DNA from 2 places in the Rhizobium sp. 01N447_2 genome. Region 2 is predicted to be linked to the other one. Evidence: predicted binding sites of a transcription regulator. Region 2 holds the regulator's gene; the other holds the start of a gene.
The links. The regulator PhoB, encoded in region 2, activates phosphate uptake and scavenging genes when phosphate is short. The targets are predictions, from matches to a motif close to TGTCATNNANCTGTCAT.
Positions count from the first base shown of each region.

Region 1 (7,413 bases), on a different contig from region 2:
TGCCGATCAAACACATCTATGACCGCTGGATCAGCACCTATGCCGGACATTCCCTGTCGATTCTCGACCGGCTGAAAGACGACCTCGAGGGCCAGCCCGAATAATGATCCGGCCGCCCAACAGCTTGCTTGCCGGCCAGCCCAAGCCTTATGCTGGCCAAAACGGCACGGGATCAGGCAGATGACGATATCGGGCGCCGGCATACGCCGCAGGCGGCTGCTGCGCAGCATGAAGCAGGAACATCTCGCCGAACTCCTCGGCGTCAACCAGGCGACGGTCTCACGCTGGGAGCGCGATCAGCTCGCCCTGTCGGGCGAACAGGCCGCCAAGCTGGAACGGATTTTCGCCTCACCGCAATATGCAGCAGTCGATACGGCGCTGAAACGGCTGGTCGAGGATTCCGTCCGGCCGGTGCATCTGATCTGCGACCGCACCCACCGGCTGCTCTCCGCCTCCCGCCCGAGGCAGGCAGAGTGGCGGGCGCCGCTCGGCGCCTTTCTCGGCCGCTCCCTATTCTCTTATGTATCCGCCGAAATCGCCGCCGCCGAGCAGTCGCTGGAGGAGCGCGGCTGGCATGAGGGCAGGCTCTCGTCGTTGACCCTCGATACCGGCGCGAACGGCAATGCGCTGCTGCCGATCGCCGCCGGCCGCGTGACCTGGGAACGGATCATGCTTTCCGACGGCAGCACTGGCCGCCTTGTTACGACCATCGGCTGAGCCTCAAGCTTTCCTGCACGCCCATGCATAATTTATGCGTTGTCTGAAAACCTTAGTCTTTATAGCGTCCGCCGCCGAACGGTCAGGAGACGATGTGATGACGATACTGGTGACGGGAAGTGCCGGCCATCTCGGCGAAGCGCTGATGCGGACCTTGAGGGCGGAAAGCCGCTGGGTGCGCGGCATCGATATCAAGCCCTCGGCTTTTACCGACATGGTCGGCTCGATCAGTGATCGCGCGTTCGTCCGGCAGGCGATGTCAGGCATCAGCCACGTCATCCATGCCGCGACGCTGCACAAACCGCATGTGGCAACCCACGGCAATTACGATTTCCTCGACACCAATATCGCCGGCACCCTCAACCTGCTCGAAGAAGCGGTCGCAGCAGGCGTTGCAAGCTTCGTCTTCACCAGCACCACCAGCACCTTCGGTGCGGCATTAACGCCGGCTGCCGGCGAACCGGCGGCATGGGTGACTGAGGACGTGCTTCCCGTCGCGAAAAACATCTACGGCGTAACGAAACTCGCCGCCGAAGGCTTGTGCGAACTCTTCGCCCGCAAGTCCGGCCTGCCGGTGGTCATTCTCAGGACGTCGCGTTTCTTTCCCGAAAACGACGACAATCCTGATATTCGTAACGGCTATTCGGCAGAGAATGCCCAGGCCAACGAGCTTCTTCACCGCCGCGTCGATATCAGCGACGTGGTCAGCGCCCATCTGCTGGCGCTCGAAAAGGCGCCGGCAATCGGCTTTGGCCGCTACATCATCTCCGCCACGACGCCGTTTTCGGCAAGTGATCTCGCCGCGATCCGGCGCGACGCGCCTCACGTCGTCGAACGACTGTTCCCGGGTGCAGGCGCCCTTTACGCATCACGCGGCTGGAAGATGTTTCCTTCGCTCGACCGTGTCTATGTCAACGAACGCGCAAGGCGGGAACTCGGCTGGCAGCCGCGATATGATTTCCGTTTCGTGCTCGATTGCCTGCGCGACAACAGGGAGTGGCGAAGCCCTTTGGCGCTGAATGTCGGCTCCAAGGGCTACCACGATGAGGTCTTCGCCGAAGGGCCTTACCCGGTCGGATAGAGCAGCAGCTGGAATGCGGACACGCGAAAGCCCGACTTCCTCTCCAGCATGACGCTTTCGCTGAGAAGTGTCATCCAGATATCACGATCCCGTCATAGACCGTCTGCCGGGGATATGTGGCGACGAAATCCAGGGCGTGTTGTGCCATCGGGAAATCGAATCCAGGCCGGGGTGTCATTTGAAGCGGTGTCCAGCCTGCGGGCGGAAGCCGTTTCGAGAGCGCTTTTGACCGAGAGGGTATTTCCATGAAGAATGTCAGACCATACGCATCGCGGCTGTTCGCCGCGGTTCTCGCGGCATCCGCCGCCGCGCCAGTCGTCGCAATGGCCGAGAATTCCGCCACCGTCGGCGGCCTCACCTTCGTCAACAAGGGCTTGGTGGGCATCGGCCGCATTCCGGCCAACCAGCGTGACAAATTCGGCGAGACCTTCGGTTCCGGCTCGGGCATGGCGATCGATCCCGCCGCCTGGAGCCGCGACGGCGCCGGCTACAAGGGCACGCTCTACCTGTTGCCCGACCGCGGTTACAACGCCGTCGGCACCGTTGATTACCGGCCACGTCTGAACACCATCTCGATCGGCCTGACGCCGACCGCTCCGGGTGCGGCACCCGAGGTCGGCAAGGAACAGTCGGGCGTCGACGCAAAGCTCGTCGATTCCACACTCTTCGTCGACGACAGGGGCGGCGACATGACCGGTCTCGACCCGGAATCCGGCGTCCGCCCCGCTGCCGGTAGTTTTCCCGCGCTGCCGCAGGCGACGAACGGCAAGATCGCGCTCGACAATGAAGCCATCATCCGCATGGCCGACGGCAGCATGTTCGTCAGCGACGAATACGGGCCTTATATCTATCACTTCGCCGCTGACGGACACCTGCTCTCCGCCACCCAGCCGCCGAAGGCGCTTTTGCCGATGCGCAAGGGCGCGTTGAGCTTTGCCTCCAACAATCCCGGCTCCGGCGCCTCCGCTCCGGACCCGAAAGATCCGGAGACCGGCCGCCAGAACAACCAGGGTCTCGAAGGCATGGCGATGACGCCTGATGGCAAGTTCATCATCGCTGTGCTGCAGTCGGTCGCCCGCCAGGACGGCGGCGATTCCGGCTCGACCCGCCAGAATACCCGCGCCATGATCTATGACGCCGCCGATCCCGATCACTTGAAACTGGTGCACGAATATGTCGTGCCGCTGCCGGACTTCAAGGACGCCAAGGACAAGACGACGATCGCCGCCGAGAGCGAAATCGTCGCCCTGTCCGACAAGACCTTCCTGATGCTCGCCCGCGACAGCGGCAACGGCCAGGGCCTGAAGGGCGACACCTCGCTCTACCGCAAGGTCGACATCGTCGACATTTCCGCCGCGACCGACATCGCCGGCAGCGATTTCGATGACGGCAAGCCGATCGCGCCGAAGGGCGTCATCGATCCCTCGCTGACGCCGGCGACGCTGACACCCTTCATCGACCTCAACGACAAGACCGATCTCACCCGCTTCGGCCTGCACAACGGCGCGCCGAACGACAAGAACAATCTGTCGGAAAAGTGGGAAGCCATGGGTCTGGCGAGCGTTCTCGACCCGAACCTGCCGGACGACTACTTCCTGTTCGTCGCCAATGACAACGACTTCTTGACGCAGGATGGTTTCCAGGTGGGTGCCGCCTACAAGGCGGACGGCGGTGCCGACGTCGACACCATGTTCCAGGTCTTCCAGGTCACCCTTCCAGGTCTGAAGAAGTAACGGACGCGCTGAAGAAGGGCGAACGGGCAACCCGCGTTCGCCCGCCATATCCGGCGTCTTCGCTGAAAATGGAAGGAAACGGTGCGATCCACGACCACCGATGGATGTTTACGATCCTGGGTGCCTACAAACGTAGGTGGGCGCCGTGTGTCCAGGCCCACGGGCCTGGCCAGGGACAGCTCCCTTTGGATCGAGTATGGCCCCAGGGATTGTGGTTCCTGTCGAGAGGCGCAGACCGCATGGCGATATATAAGGTCGTTTGTGCTGGCGCGCCAGTGGCGACGGAAGGCCGCCCCTATTTAATTGAGATCAATTGAGTTCGGGGGCGGACCGGCCGTTCAGCTTGTCGGTGATGCCGCGGATGCGGCTCGACACTTCACTGAGCGCTGCCGCAAGATTTTCCTCGGTCCGGGCGGTGGCTGCAAGCACCGTATCGCGATTGCCGCGCAGCGTCTCGAGCTCGGACTCCAACCCGGCGACGCGGCGCGTCAGCTCGGCAATCTCGTCCGTGATCATGATGCCGGCCATGACGGTGATCCTGAGATCGCCGATTTCCCCGAACTGATCCTTGAGATGGCCGACATAGCGGTCGAAGCGGGTGGCGAGATCGGTCAGGTGATCCTCCTGCCCCTCCTCGCAGGCCATGCGATAGGCCTTGCCGTCGATCGTTACCGTCACCTGCGCCATGCCAAACTCTTTCTATCAGCGATCCAGAACCGCGCGGATCGTTTCCATGGCCGTCACCAGCCGCCGCGATACCTCGCGATTGACCTCTTCCAGCCGGTTGGCGCGGAATTCGGCCTGGTCGAGCTCCTGCGCCAGCCGGGAACGGTCGGCGTGCACACGCCGCACCTCGCCCTCGATCTCGCCCTGCTCGCGCTGCCGCTCGACGCGCATGTCGACGGCGTTTTCGAGGCTCGATATCGCCTGTCTCAATTCGTTGAGCGCTGCTTCCATGGTTTTGCCTGTGGGCATCATGTCTTTCCGATTCCCGCGCAGGATCCGCGAATCGGCACGCCGCGCCGATCCTGCGATTTCAAAAGGATATGCAGCTCGCCGACGGCCCGTCAATAAATCCTGTCACTTGCCCACCGGCCTATCCTGTGGATGAGCGTTTTACATAGGCTCGCCACATCAGATTCGTCATTTGTACAATCGCGCGATCAAATGTCAAAAATCGCCGCTGCGTGCCCGGATTTGGCCTGCCATTTATTGACTTGCCCGTCCCAACTGCTATGTCTCTGCCGCTTTCACTCGATGGTCTTGGAGGCTCGAGGCCATCCCCCCGACACCCGGAACTTGCGGAAAAGCCATGACCTCTCCCGAACAACACGACCGGATGGCGAATGCGATCCGTTTTCTCGCCATGGACGCCGTTGAAAAGGCGAACTCGGGCCACCCGGGCATGCCGATGGGCATGGCCGACGTGGCAACGGTCCTGTTCACCAAATATCTGAAGTTCGATCCGAAGAAGCCGCACTGGCCGAACCGCGATCGCTTCGTGCTGTCAGCCGGCCATGGTTCAATGCTGCTCTATTCGGTGCTGTATCTGACCGGCTATCCGGACATGACGATCGAAGATCTGAAGCAGTTCCGCCAGCTCGGCTCGAAGACTGCCGGCCATCCGGAATACGGTCATGCCACAGGCATCGAAACGACGACCGGTCCGCTCGGCCAGGGCATTGCCAATTCCGTCGGCATGGCGATTGCCGAACGCAAGCTGCGCGAGGAGTTCGGCTCCGATCTCCAGGATCACTACACCTATGCGATCTGCGGCGACGGCTGCCTGATGGAGGGCATCAGCCACGAAGCCATCGCGCTCGCCGGCCACCTGAAGCTCAACAAGCTCGTCCTGTTCTGGGACAATAACTCGATCACCATCGACGGCGCCGTGTCGCTGTCGGATTCCACCGACCAGGTCGCCCGCTTCAAGGCGGTTCACTGGAACACGATCGAGATCGACGGTCACGATCAGGCCGCTATCGCCGACGCGATCGAAGCTGCCCAGAAGTCCGACCGGCCGACCTTCATCGCCTGCAAGACGATCATCGGCTTCGGCGCCCCGAACAAGCAGGGCACCCACAAGGTCCACGGCAACCCGCTCGGCGCCGAAGAAATCGCAGCCACCCGCAAGGCACTGAACTGGGAAGCCGAAGCCTTCGTCATCCCCTCGGACGTTCTCGACAGCTGGCGTGCAGCCGGCGCGCGCTCCGTTGACCTCGTCAAATCCTGGGAAGACGGCCTCGCCAAGGCTCCGGCCAAAGCCGAGTTCACCCGCCGCATGGCAGGCGAGCTGCCGGAAGGTTTCGACGCCGCGATCAGCACATTTAAGAAGAAGCTCGCCGAGACCAAGCCGACGGTTGCGACCCGCAAGGCTTCGGAAGACGCGCTTGAGGTCATCAACGGCTTCCTGCCGGAAACGCTCGGCGGCTCCGCCGACCTGACGCCGTCGAACAACACCAAGACCAGCCAGATGCATTCGATCACCCCGACGGATTTCGCCGGTCGTTATATGCATTGGGGCATCCGCGAGCATGGCATGGCGTCTGCCATGAACGGCATTGCGCTGCATGGCGGCCTCATCCCCTACAGCGGCGGCTTCCTGATCTTCTCGGATTATTGCCGTCCGCCGATCCGCCTCGCTTCGCTGATGGGCATCCGCGTCATTCACGTCCTGACGCATGACTCGATCGGCGTCGGCGAAGACGGCCCGACGCACCAGCCCGTCGAACAGCTCGCCGGTCTGCGCGCCATCCCGAACCTGATGGTCTTCCGTCCGGCCGACGCTACGGAAACGGCGGAATGCTGGCAGATCGCCATCAAGACGCACAACCGTCCTTCGGGCCTTGCTCTGACGCGTCAGAACCTGCTCGCAGCGCGCACCGAATACACCGAAAAGAACCTTTGCGAACAGGGCGCCTATGTGCTCGCCGGCAATGCCGACGCCAAGGTGACGATCTTCGCCTCCGGCTCCGAAGTCGAAATCGCCGTTGCAGCCCGTACGGCACTCGAAGCCAAGGGCGTCACCGTCCGCGTCGTATCGGTTCCCTGCACGGAACTGTTCTTCGAGCAGCCGGAAGCCTATCGCAAGGAAATCCTCGGCAACTCGCCGGTCAAGATCGCCGTCGAAGCCGCCGTTCGCGAAGGCTGGGATGCGTTCATCGGACCGGAAGGCACCTTCATCGGCATGAAGAGCTTCGGCGCTTCCGGCCCGGTCAAGGAAGTTTACAAGCATTTCGGCATCACCGCCGACGCCGTCGTTGCGGCCGCGGAAGCAAAGCTTTAATGAGGGCGCCTTGAGGCGCTCTCCATCTCCTCAATTCCAGGCCCTCGCTATCGGGCCCTACTCTATCGGGAGTGAATGAACATGACAGTCAAGGTTGCCATCAACGGTTTCGGCCGCATCGGCCGCAACGTCCTTCGCGCCATCGTCGAATCCGGCCGCACCGACATCGAAGTCGTCGCCATCAACGATCTCGGCCCGGTTGAAACCAACGCCCACCTGCTGCGCTACGACTCGATCCACGGCCGCTTCCCGGCAACGGTGAAGGTCGAGGGTGACACGATCATCGTCGGCAACGGCAAGCCGATCAAGGTCACGGCGATCAAGGATCCGGCAACGCTTCCGCACCGCGAACTCGGTGTCGACATCGCGATGGAATGCACCGGCATCTTCACCGCCCGCGACAAGGCTGCCGCTCACCTGACCGCCGGCGCCAAGCGCGTCATCGTCTCGGCACCGGCCGATGGTGCCGACCTGACGGTCGTCTTCGGCGTCAACCATGACCAGCTCACCAAGGAGCACTTGGTCATCTCCAACGCGTCCTGCACCACCAACTGCCTGGTGCCAGTCGTGAAGGTTCTCGACGACGCCGTCGGCAT
Region 1 is NZ_JBFTQY010000001.1:85,815-93,227, forward strand. Features, by position in the region: gene AC1ECN_RS00385 (ArsR/SmtB family transcription factor) at 1-104, shown strand, start outside; gene AC1ECN_RS00390 (helix-turn-helix domain-containing protein) at 181-717, shown strand; gene AC1ECN_RS00395 (NAD-dependent epimerase/dehydratase family protein) at 815-1,798, shown strand; gene AC1ECN_RS00400 (esterase-like activity of phytase family protein) at 2,044-3,531, shown strand; RNA gene ssrS (6S RNA) at 3,613-3,771, opposite strand; gene AC1ECN_RS00410 (cell division protein ZapA) at 3,841-4,218, opposite strand; gene AC1ECN_RS00415 (DUF4164 domain-containing protein) at 4,234-4,509, opposite strand; gene tkt (transketolase) at 4,844-6,817, shown strand; gene gap (type I glyceraldehyde-3-phosphate dehydrogenase) at 6,899-7,413, shown strand, end outside.
Region 1: AC1ECN_RS00400 (esterase-like activity of phytase family protein) is a predicted target of PhoB. The motif match lies at 1,867-1,883, and genes of this name have one in related genera.

Region 2 (9,306 bases):
GGCCGGTCGGCTTGCAGCCACGTTAAACAAGTGGCTAAAAAGACCGGGTTGAAACCGGTCTGCTTTTGCGACCGGTTTTTTTGTTATGTGAAGGTGATGGCATGAGCAAGACCTGGCGCCCGGCAACCCAACTCGTCCACGGTGGCACGCTGCGTTCGCAATATGGCGAGACGTCCGAGGCAATCTATCTCACGCAAGGGTTCGTCTATGAGACGTCGGAGGCGGCCGAAGCCCGCTTCAAGGGCGAGACCGAGGGCTTCATCTATGCCCGCTACGGCAGCCCGACCAACGACATGTTCGAAAAGCGCATGTGCATGCTCGAAGGCGCCGAAGACGCCCGCGCCACCGCTTCCGGCATGGCCGCCGTCACCGCGGCGATCCTCTGCCAGCTGAAATCAGGCGATCATATCGTCGCCGCGCGTGCCCTGTTCGGCTCCTGCCGCTGGGTCGTCGAGACGCTGGCGCCGAAATACGGCATCGACTGCACGCTGATCGACGGCCGGGATCTGGCGAATTGGGAAAAGGCGATCACGCCGAAGACCAAGGTGTTCTTCCTGGAAAGCCCGACCAACCCGACGCTCGAAGTGATCGATATCGCAGGCGTTTCCAAGCTCGCCAACCAGATCGGCGCCAAGGTCGTCGTCGACAACGTCTTCGCAACGCCGCTCTTTCAGAAGCCCCTGGAGCTCGGCGCCCATATCGTCGTTTATTCCGCCACCAAGCATATTGACGGACAGGGCCGCTGCCTCGGCGGTGTCGTGCTTTCCGACAAGGAATGGATCGACGAGAACCTGCACGACTACTTCCGCCATACCGGCCCGGCGATGTCGCCGTTCAATGCCTGGACGCTGTTGAAGGGGATCGAGACGCTGCCGCTGCGCGTGCGTCAGCAGACCGAGAATGCGGCAAAGATCGCCGATTTCCTGGCCGAGCAAGGCAAGGTCGCCAAGGTGATCTATCCCGGCCGCAAGGACCATCCGCAGGCCGATATCATCGCCAAGCAGATGACCGGCGGCTCGACGCTGGTCGCGTTCGAGCTGAAGGGCGGCAAGGATGCGGCCTTCGCGCTGCAGAACGCGCTCGATATCGTCAAGATCTCCAACAATCTTGGCGACAGCAAGAGCCTGATCACCCATCCGGCGACGACCACGCACAAGAACCTGACGGACGAGGCGCGCGCCGAACTCGGCATTTCTCCGGGTACGGTCCGCCTTTCGGCCGGCATCGAGGATACCGACGACCTGATCGAGGATTTCGCGAAGGCGCTTGCCAAGGTCTCGGCCTGATCTAGGGATAAAGGCGGCCGGACCTCATTTGGGGTTCGGCCGTGCCGGACCTCACAAGGTGAGGCCGGATCTCACCAAGGTGAGACCGTGCCGGACCTCACTGGGTGAGACCGGGGGGAACAAGTTTGCCCGCCGCGGCGTTCCGAAACGGAATTAACACTGACAATTAGGCTTAACGTTCGAAAACCCTTCGGATCATAGACATTTCAGCGATGATAATTGTTCCGTTTCTTGACGGACAGGGCCTCTTATAAGATACGGGTAAGATATCTTGACTAAGGTGCAAGGCATGTATCGCGCCCTCACAAGAGAGATCGAAGTTGTCGTCGAGCCGTTCTATCTGGAGGAGCAATCCGATCCGGACGACGACCGCTATGTCTGGGGTTACCGGATTGTCATCAGCAACAATTCCGGCATAGCCGTTCGGCTGGTCAATCGTTACTGGAACATCACCGACCAGAACGGCCAGGTTGACGAGGTCACCGGTCCCGGCGTCGTCGGCGAACAGCCGCGGCTCAGCCCCGGCGACACCTACGAATATTCCTCCGGCTGCCCGCTCGACACGCCCTCAGGACTGATGTTCGGTCATTACCAGATGGAAACGGACGAAGGCGAGATGTTCGATGTCGACATCCCCGCCTTCTCGCTGGATTCGCCTGGGCTGCTGCGCGTGCTTAATTGAGGCGCATCAATTGAGACGTCATATTCCGTCGGCGCCACGGTCCTGAGACGTCCTCAACGCCCGGCTCCTGGGGGATTGCCGAGGCCTGCCCCTCATCCGCCTGCCGGCACCTTCTCCCCGCTTTTGCGGGGCGAAGGGGACGTGTCGCGACCTCTCCGTTCCCCACCAACCTTTCGTAGCGCACGTCCCCTCGCCCCGTTTTACGGGGGTCCGCAGGACGGGTCGAGACCAGTGGCTCGACCCCCGCAAGGTTAGGGTGAGGGGCAGCCATCGGCGCGAACCGGACAGCGGTGGTGTCAACTATTCAGCCGGCTGAAGCTCGGCCGGCTCGAAGCGGTAGGTGGTCGAGCAGAATTCGCAGGTGACGGCGATTTCGCCGTTTTCCTGGCTGGCCTCGATCTCCTCGGCCGAAAAGCCCTTGAGCACGCCCTTGATCTTGTCGCGCGAGCAGCTGCAGCGATCGAAGACGGCACGCGGTTCGTAAACGCGCACGCCGCGCTCGTGGAACAGGCGGAACAGCAGCCGCTCGGTGCCGACCAGCGGATCGGTCAGTTCATCGGCGTCGATGGTCTCAACCAGCGAACGCGCTTCGAGCCAGGCGTCGTCCTCGCCATGCGGGCGGCTGCCGGTGTCGCCGTCGCCGCCGTGGAGATCCGGCTGGCGCATGCGCTCCGGCGCTTCCGGCAGGAACTGGGCGACGAGGCCGCCTGCCCGCCAGCGATGGCGTGGCTTGCCCGCATCGTCACGGTCGAAGAGTTCGGCCGCGGCAAGGCGGACGCGCGTCGGGATCTGTTCCGACTGGCGGAAATAGACGCCGGCAATTTCTTCCAGCGTGGTGCCGTCGAGCGGAACGATGCCCTGGTAAGGCTGGCTGAACTTGCCCTGGTCGATGGTGAAGGCGAGCACGCCCTTGCCGAGCAGTTGCTCCGGCTCGGTCTCGCCTGACTCGATCGCCTTGTTGAGCAGCGCCTGATCGAAACGGGCATAGGCGCGGACATTTTCCGGCGTCGAGAAATCGGCGACGAGAAGATCGACCGGGCCATCGCCCTTGGTCTGCACCGTGAACTTGCCGTCGAACTTCAGCGAGGTGCCGAGCAGCACCGTCAGCACGACGACTTCGGCAAGCAGCCGGGCAACGGGCGCGGGATAATGATGGCGCTCGAGGATCGCATCGAGCATCGGGCCGAGCTGGACGGCGCGGCCACGCACATCCAGCCCCTCCACCTGGAAGGGGACGACATGGTCATCGCCGGCGAAATCAAACTGGCCGAGGGCGGCTGCAGCTTCTGCCATGCTTTTTCACTCCTAGTTTTCAGAGCGATGGGCCAGCGTTCCCTTCGCTCACGCGGTCGCGAGTTGTGACTCGCGACGTCCGATTATGGTTCAGATCGCGCCCAGGCACCAAGCAAGAATCGACTTCTGCGCATGAAGACGGTTTTCCGCTTCATCGAAGACCACGGATTGCGGACCGTCGATCACTTCGTCCGTCACTTCCTCACCGCGATGGGCGGGCAGGCAATGCATGAACAATGCATCATTGCCGGCTTTCGCCATCAAGGCCGCGTTGACCTGATAAGGCTGGAAGACATTGTGACCCCGGGCCCGATGTTCCTGATTCATGGAGACCCAGGTATCGGTCACCACGCAATCGACGCCGGCGACCGCACGGTCGGCATCATGGCAGAGCATGATTTCGGCGCCCTCATTGCGGGCCCAGTTCAGATAGTGATCCTTGGGCTCGGAGCCAAGGGGCACGGCCATGTTCATGCGGTAGCCGAAACGCGCGGCACCCTCGACCAGCGAATGCAGCACATTGTTGCCGTCGCCGGTCCAGGCGATGGTCTTGCCCTTGATCGGGCCGCGGTGCTCTTCGAAGGTCATGATATCGGCCATGATCTGGCAGGGATGGGTGTCATCCGTCAGCGCATTGATGACAGGCACGGTCGCATGCTCGGCAAGCTCGACCAGCCGCGAATGCTCGGTGGTGCGGATCATGATCGCATCGACATAACGCGACAGCACCTTGGCGGTGTCGCCGATCGTCTCGGCGCGGCCGAGCTGCATCTCGGTGCCGGAGAGGAACAGCGTTTCGCCGCCGAGCTGGCGCATGCCGACGTCGAAGGAGACACGGGTGCGCGTCGAGGGCTTCTCGAAGATCATCGCCAGCATCTTGCCGGCGAGCGGCTTGTCGCCCTGGCCTGCCTTGAAGGCCTGCTTGCGGGAAAGCGCATCGTTCATGATGGTTCTGAGATCGGCTGATGTGACCGCCGAGAGATCGAGGAAATGTTTAGGTGTCATATCGTCTTCTTACCTGTGCTGCGCCCGAAGGCGGCAAACTCTTCAAGCCGTCTTCTTGACCTTGGAGGCGCGAATGCTCTCGGCGGCGCGCTCGACGCGGGCAAGGCCCTCGCGGGCTTCCTCGGCGGTGACCACGAGCGGCGGAAGAAGGCGGATGACATTGTCGCCGGCAGGCACGCCGAGCAGATGGGCGGCGCGGATCGCCTGCAGCAGTTCGGCTGAGGGAACGGCAGCCTTGATGCCGAGCAAAAGCCCTTCGCCGCGCACGTCCTCGATCACATCGGGATAACGATCCTTCAGCGAGGCGAGGCCCTGGCGGAAGACCAGTGCAACGTCGCGCACATGCTGGAGGAAGCCATCGGCAAGGATGATGTCGAGCACGGCGCTGCCGACGGCCATGGCAAGCGGATTGCCGCCATAGGTCGAGCCATGCGTGCCGGCCTTCATGCCGGAGGCGGCCTCTGACGTGGCAAGGCAGGCGCCGAGCGGGAACCCGCCGCCGATGCCCTTGGCGACAGCCATGATATCGGGGGTGATGCCCGACCATTCATGGGCGAAGAGCTTGCCGGTGCGGCCGACGCCCGTCTGGACCTCGTCGAGGATCAACAGCAGGTCGTTATCGTCGCAGAGCTGGCGAAGCGCCTTCATGAATTCGGTGGTGGCAGGACGGACACCGCCCTCGCCCTGCACCGGCTCGATGAGGATGCCGGCCGTGGCATCGGTGATCGCGGCGCGGACCGCTTCGATATCGCCGAAAGGCACCTGATCGAAACCCGGCGCCTTGGGGCCGAAGCCTTCGAGATATTTCTCCTGACCGCCGGCGGCAATCGTTGCCAGCGTCCGTCCGTGGAAGGCGCCTTCGAAGGTGATGATATGGAAGCGCTCGGGATGGCCCTTGGAAAACTGATAGCGGCGCGCCGTCTTGATCGCGCATTCGAGCGCCTCGGCGCCTGAGTTGGTGAAGAACACCTTGTCGGCGAAGGTGGCGTCCGTCAGGCGTTTTGCCAGACGCTCCTGTCCGGGGATCTCGTAGATGTTCGACAGGTGCCAGACCTTGTCGGCCTGCTCCTTCAGTGCGCCGACCACATGCGGATTGCTGTGGCCGACGGACGTGACGGCGACGCCGGCGCCGAAATCGAGATATCGCTCGCCAGTTTCGGTGATCAGCCATACGCCCTCGCCTCGCTCGAACCGCAGCGGGGCACGAGAATAGGTGTCATAAAGCGGCGCGGCTTCAGCCATGGCGCGATCTCCATCAAAGTTGCCGGGCAATGACTCCGGCTAAGGAAACCAGGCCCGAAAAATCAAAAATGCCGCCTTGCGGCGGCGAGTGGCACTATTTCCTTTTCGCGCTGCAATGTCAACAAAACGGCGCCCTTAGCGTATGCAGCACAGGTGTACAGCGGCATTTTCAGTCTTCAACAGGCATTATTGCAGAAATGCCACGCAGGGACAGCAAGTTGGGGAAAACTACGAATTCGATTCATCCGGATTCATGCGACTCTTGTCACGGAGTCAGGCTCACACTAGGTTAAAGATCAATTACTAGACTGCATGCGGCGGAACTAGTCACCAAAATTGATCAAGCGTTTCTTGTTTCGGAGCTCCCGGGACAACGGTGAGGGATTCTGCCATCACCAACGCAAAAGGTGGAGACAGGGCATGAACTGGACAGACGAGCGGGTCGAGAAACTCAAGAAGCRTTGGGCCGAAGGACTGAGCGCGAGCCAGATCGCGGCACAACTTGGCGGTGTCAGCCGAAACGCGGTCATCGGTAAAGTGCACCGGCTGTGCCTTCCCGGCCGCGCCAAGGCCGGCGGCACCAACACCGCGGCGCGAACGCCGAAGCGCAATACATCGGCGCCGCGCGCGCCGAACTTCGCCTCTCGGATCACCACCCGCACCGTCACCCGCCAGCAGGGCGCGACGATGCTGAAGGAAGAGATCGAGATCGAAACGATCGAGGAAATGGAATACGTGCCGAGAGGCAATGTGGTGGTGCCGATTTCCCGCCGCCTCGGCCTGACGGAACTGACCGAACGCACCTGCAAGTGGCCGGTCGGCGATCCGCTGAAGGACGACTTCCATTTCTGCGGCTGCGAATCCCCCGACAATTCGCCCTATTGCAGCTATCACCAGAAGCTTGCCTACCAGCCGGTGAACGAACGCCGCCGGGCGGCAGCGCGGGCCAGCTGAGCGGGCTGACCATCGTTAGAATGCAGAAAACGGGCCGAGTGGCCCGTTTTTTTATGCGCGGATGGGAGCGCTTGGGTGTTCAGTTCGTTGAGAACGCCGACTTGCCCTCATCCGGCTGCCGCCACCAACCAGGGTCGAGCCATGGGTCTCGACCTTTCCTTCGGTTCTCAAGGGGCGAAGTGACATGCCGCAACATCTCGATTCCCTCTTCTCCCCTCGGGGAGAAGGTGCCCGTAGGGCGGATGAGGGGGGCCAGGGAAGCCGGTCTTTCTTACAACACCATGCGGGTTTCGACCGCGTTGGCGTCGTTTCGATCGTGTTCAGGGCGCAGCCGTTCGGCATGTGGGATAGGTTATCACGGAAAGAGTGTGCCGTGTGGCCCCCTCATCCGCCTGCCGGCACCTTCTCCCCGAGGGGAGAAGAGATTGTGCCGCAACCCTCTCTGTCCCCACCAACCTTTCGCAGAGCACGTCCCCTCGCCCCGTCTACGGGGTCCGGAGGACGGGTCGAGACGAGTGGCTCGACCCCGGTAGGTTAGGACGTTAGCACGAGCGACTTTGTCAGCAACCAGAACGGAAGCCCTCAGGCTTCCATCGAATAACCGGCGCCGCGGACGGTGCGGATGACGTCCTGCATGTTGGAAAAATTCAGCGCCTTGCGCAGGCGGCCGACATGGACGTCGACGGTGCGCTCGTCGACATAGATGTCGTGGCCCCAGACGCCGTCGAGAAGCTGTGAGCGGGAGAAGACCCGGCCTGGCGACGACATCAGGAATTCCAGCAGGCGGAATTCGGTGGGGCCGAGGCGGACTTCGCGGGTCTTGCGATGGACGCGATGGGTCTCGCGGTCGAGCTCGATGTCACCGCATTTCAGCACCGTCGACAGCACCTCGGGACGGGCGCGGCGCAGCATCGCCTTGACGCGGGCAACGAGCTCGGGGGTCGAGAAGGGCTTGACGACATAATCGTCGGCGCCCGTCGACAATCCGCGGACACGCTCGCTCTCCTCGCCGCGCGCCGTCAGCATGATGATCGGCAGGCGCTCGGTTTCCGGCCGCATGCGCAGGCGCCGGCAGAGCTCGATGCCGGAGACGCCAGGCAGCATCCAATCGAGGATGAGAAGATCGGGCGTGCGCTCCTGAAGTCGCATTTCGGCTTCGTCGCCACGAAGGATGGTATCGACCTCGAAGCCTTCCGCTTCGAGATTGTAGCGAAGAAGCACGCTGAGGGCTTCCTCGTCTTCAACAACTGCAACTCTCGGGATCATGCGTGTCGGTCTCCTCGCGCATGATCCTTAAACCGGGGGTGATTTAAGCAATGCATCCTGCGCAAAATCAGAATTGGCTGCGACCTCTTGCGCGCCCGGATGGGCGCGCACGCAAGCGGCGGGTGTGGGCGGTTATTCGGTGACCGCGCCGACGGTGTTGGCGCTGTCGTCCTTCGGACGGTCGCCTTCCGGCTGCGCGCCTGTCGTCATGTAAAAGATCGTCTCGGCGATGTTGGTGGCGTGGTCGCCGATGCGCTCGATGTTCTTGGCGCAGAAGAGAAGATGCGTGCAGCTGGTGATGTTGCGCGGATCTTCCATCATGTAGGTCAGGAGCTCGCGGAACAGCGAGGTGTACATCGCGTCGATCTCGTTGTCGCGTTCGCGGATCGCATTCGCCTTGTCGGCGGAACGATTGGTGTAGACATCGAGCACTTCCTTGAGCTGGACGAGCGCCAGCTCGGACAGATGCTCGAGGCCGCGGGCGAGCTTGCGGGGAACGCCGGTGCTTTGGACGGCGATGACGCGCTTGGCGGTGTTCTTGCCAAGGTCGCCGACGCGTTCGAGATCGGCGGCGATGCGGATCGAACCCATGATTTCGCGCAGGTCCGCGGCCATCGGCTGGCGGCGGGCGATGGTGACGATCGCCTTGTCGCCGATTTCGCGTTCGGCGTGATCGAGGATCACATCGTCGGAGATGACCTTCTGCGCCAGCGCGGTATCGCCGTTGACCAGCGCCCGCACGGCTTCGGCGACCATCTGCTCGGCCAGGCCGCCCATTTCGGAAATCCGCCTGGACAGGAACTTCAGATCATCATCATAGGCAGAATAAATATGTGTCGATGCCATGGGGCTTTATCCTCGAATAACGGAAAGGCTTGGTGACGCCAAAATCAGCCGAAGCGACCCATGATGTAGTCCTGGGTGCGCGGATCGTCGGGATTGGTGAACATCTTGTCGGTGTCGTTCTCCTCGACGAGATTGCCGAGGTGGAACATGGCGGTGCGCTGCGAGACGCGCGCGGCCTGCTGCATGGAGTGGGTGACGATGACGATCGTGTAGTTCTCGCGCAGCTCGTGGATCAACTCCTCGACCTTGGCGGTGGCGATCGGGTCGAGCGCCGAGCAGGGCTCGTCCATCAGGATCACTTCAGGGCTGACGGCGACGGCACGCGCAATGCAGAGGCGCTGCTGCTGACCGCCCGACAGGCCGGTGCCGGACTCGTGCACGCGGTCCTTGACCTCGTTCCAGAGGCCGGCGCGCTGCAGGCTGGTCTCGACGATCTGGTCGAGGTCGGCCTTCGACTTGGCAAGGCCATGGATGCGCGGGCCGTAGGAGACGTTTTCATAGATCGTCTTCGGGAACGGGTTGGGCTTCTGGAAGACCATGCCGACCCGGGCGCGAAGCTCGACGACGTCGATATCGGGATCATAGATATCGTCGGTATCAAGCGTGATCTTGCCGGTGACGCGGCAGCCGTCGATCGTGTCGTTCATGCGGTTGAGGCACCGCAGGAAGGTCGACTTCCCGCAGCCGGACGGGCCGATCAGGGCGGTTACCGTGTTTTCGCGGACGTTCAGG
Region 2 is NZ_JBFTQY010000019.1:65,816-75,121, reverse strand. Features, by position in the region: SAM riboswitch at 1-59, shown strand, start outside; gene AC1ECN_RS16305 (O-succinylhomoserine sulfhydrylase) at 102-1,286, shown strand; gene apaG (Co2+/Mg2+ efflux protein ApaG) at 1,576-1,968, shown strand; gene AC1ECN_RS16295 (Hsp33 family molecular chaperone) at 2,269-3,261, opposite strand; gene argF (ornithine carbamoyltransferase) at 3,352-4,266, opposite strand; gene AC1ECN_RS16285 (aspartate aminotransferase family protein) at 4,309-5,508, opposite strand; gene AC1ECN_RS16280 (GcrA family cell cycle regulator) at 5,929-6,462, shown strand; gene phoB (phosphate regulon transcriptional regulator PhoB) at 7,045-7,728, opposite strand; gene phoU (phosphate signaling complex protein PhoU) at 7,861-8,574, opposite strand; gene pstB (phosphate ABC transporter ATP-binding protein PstB) at 8,619-9,306, opposite strand, start outside.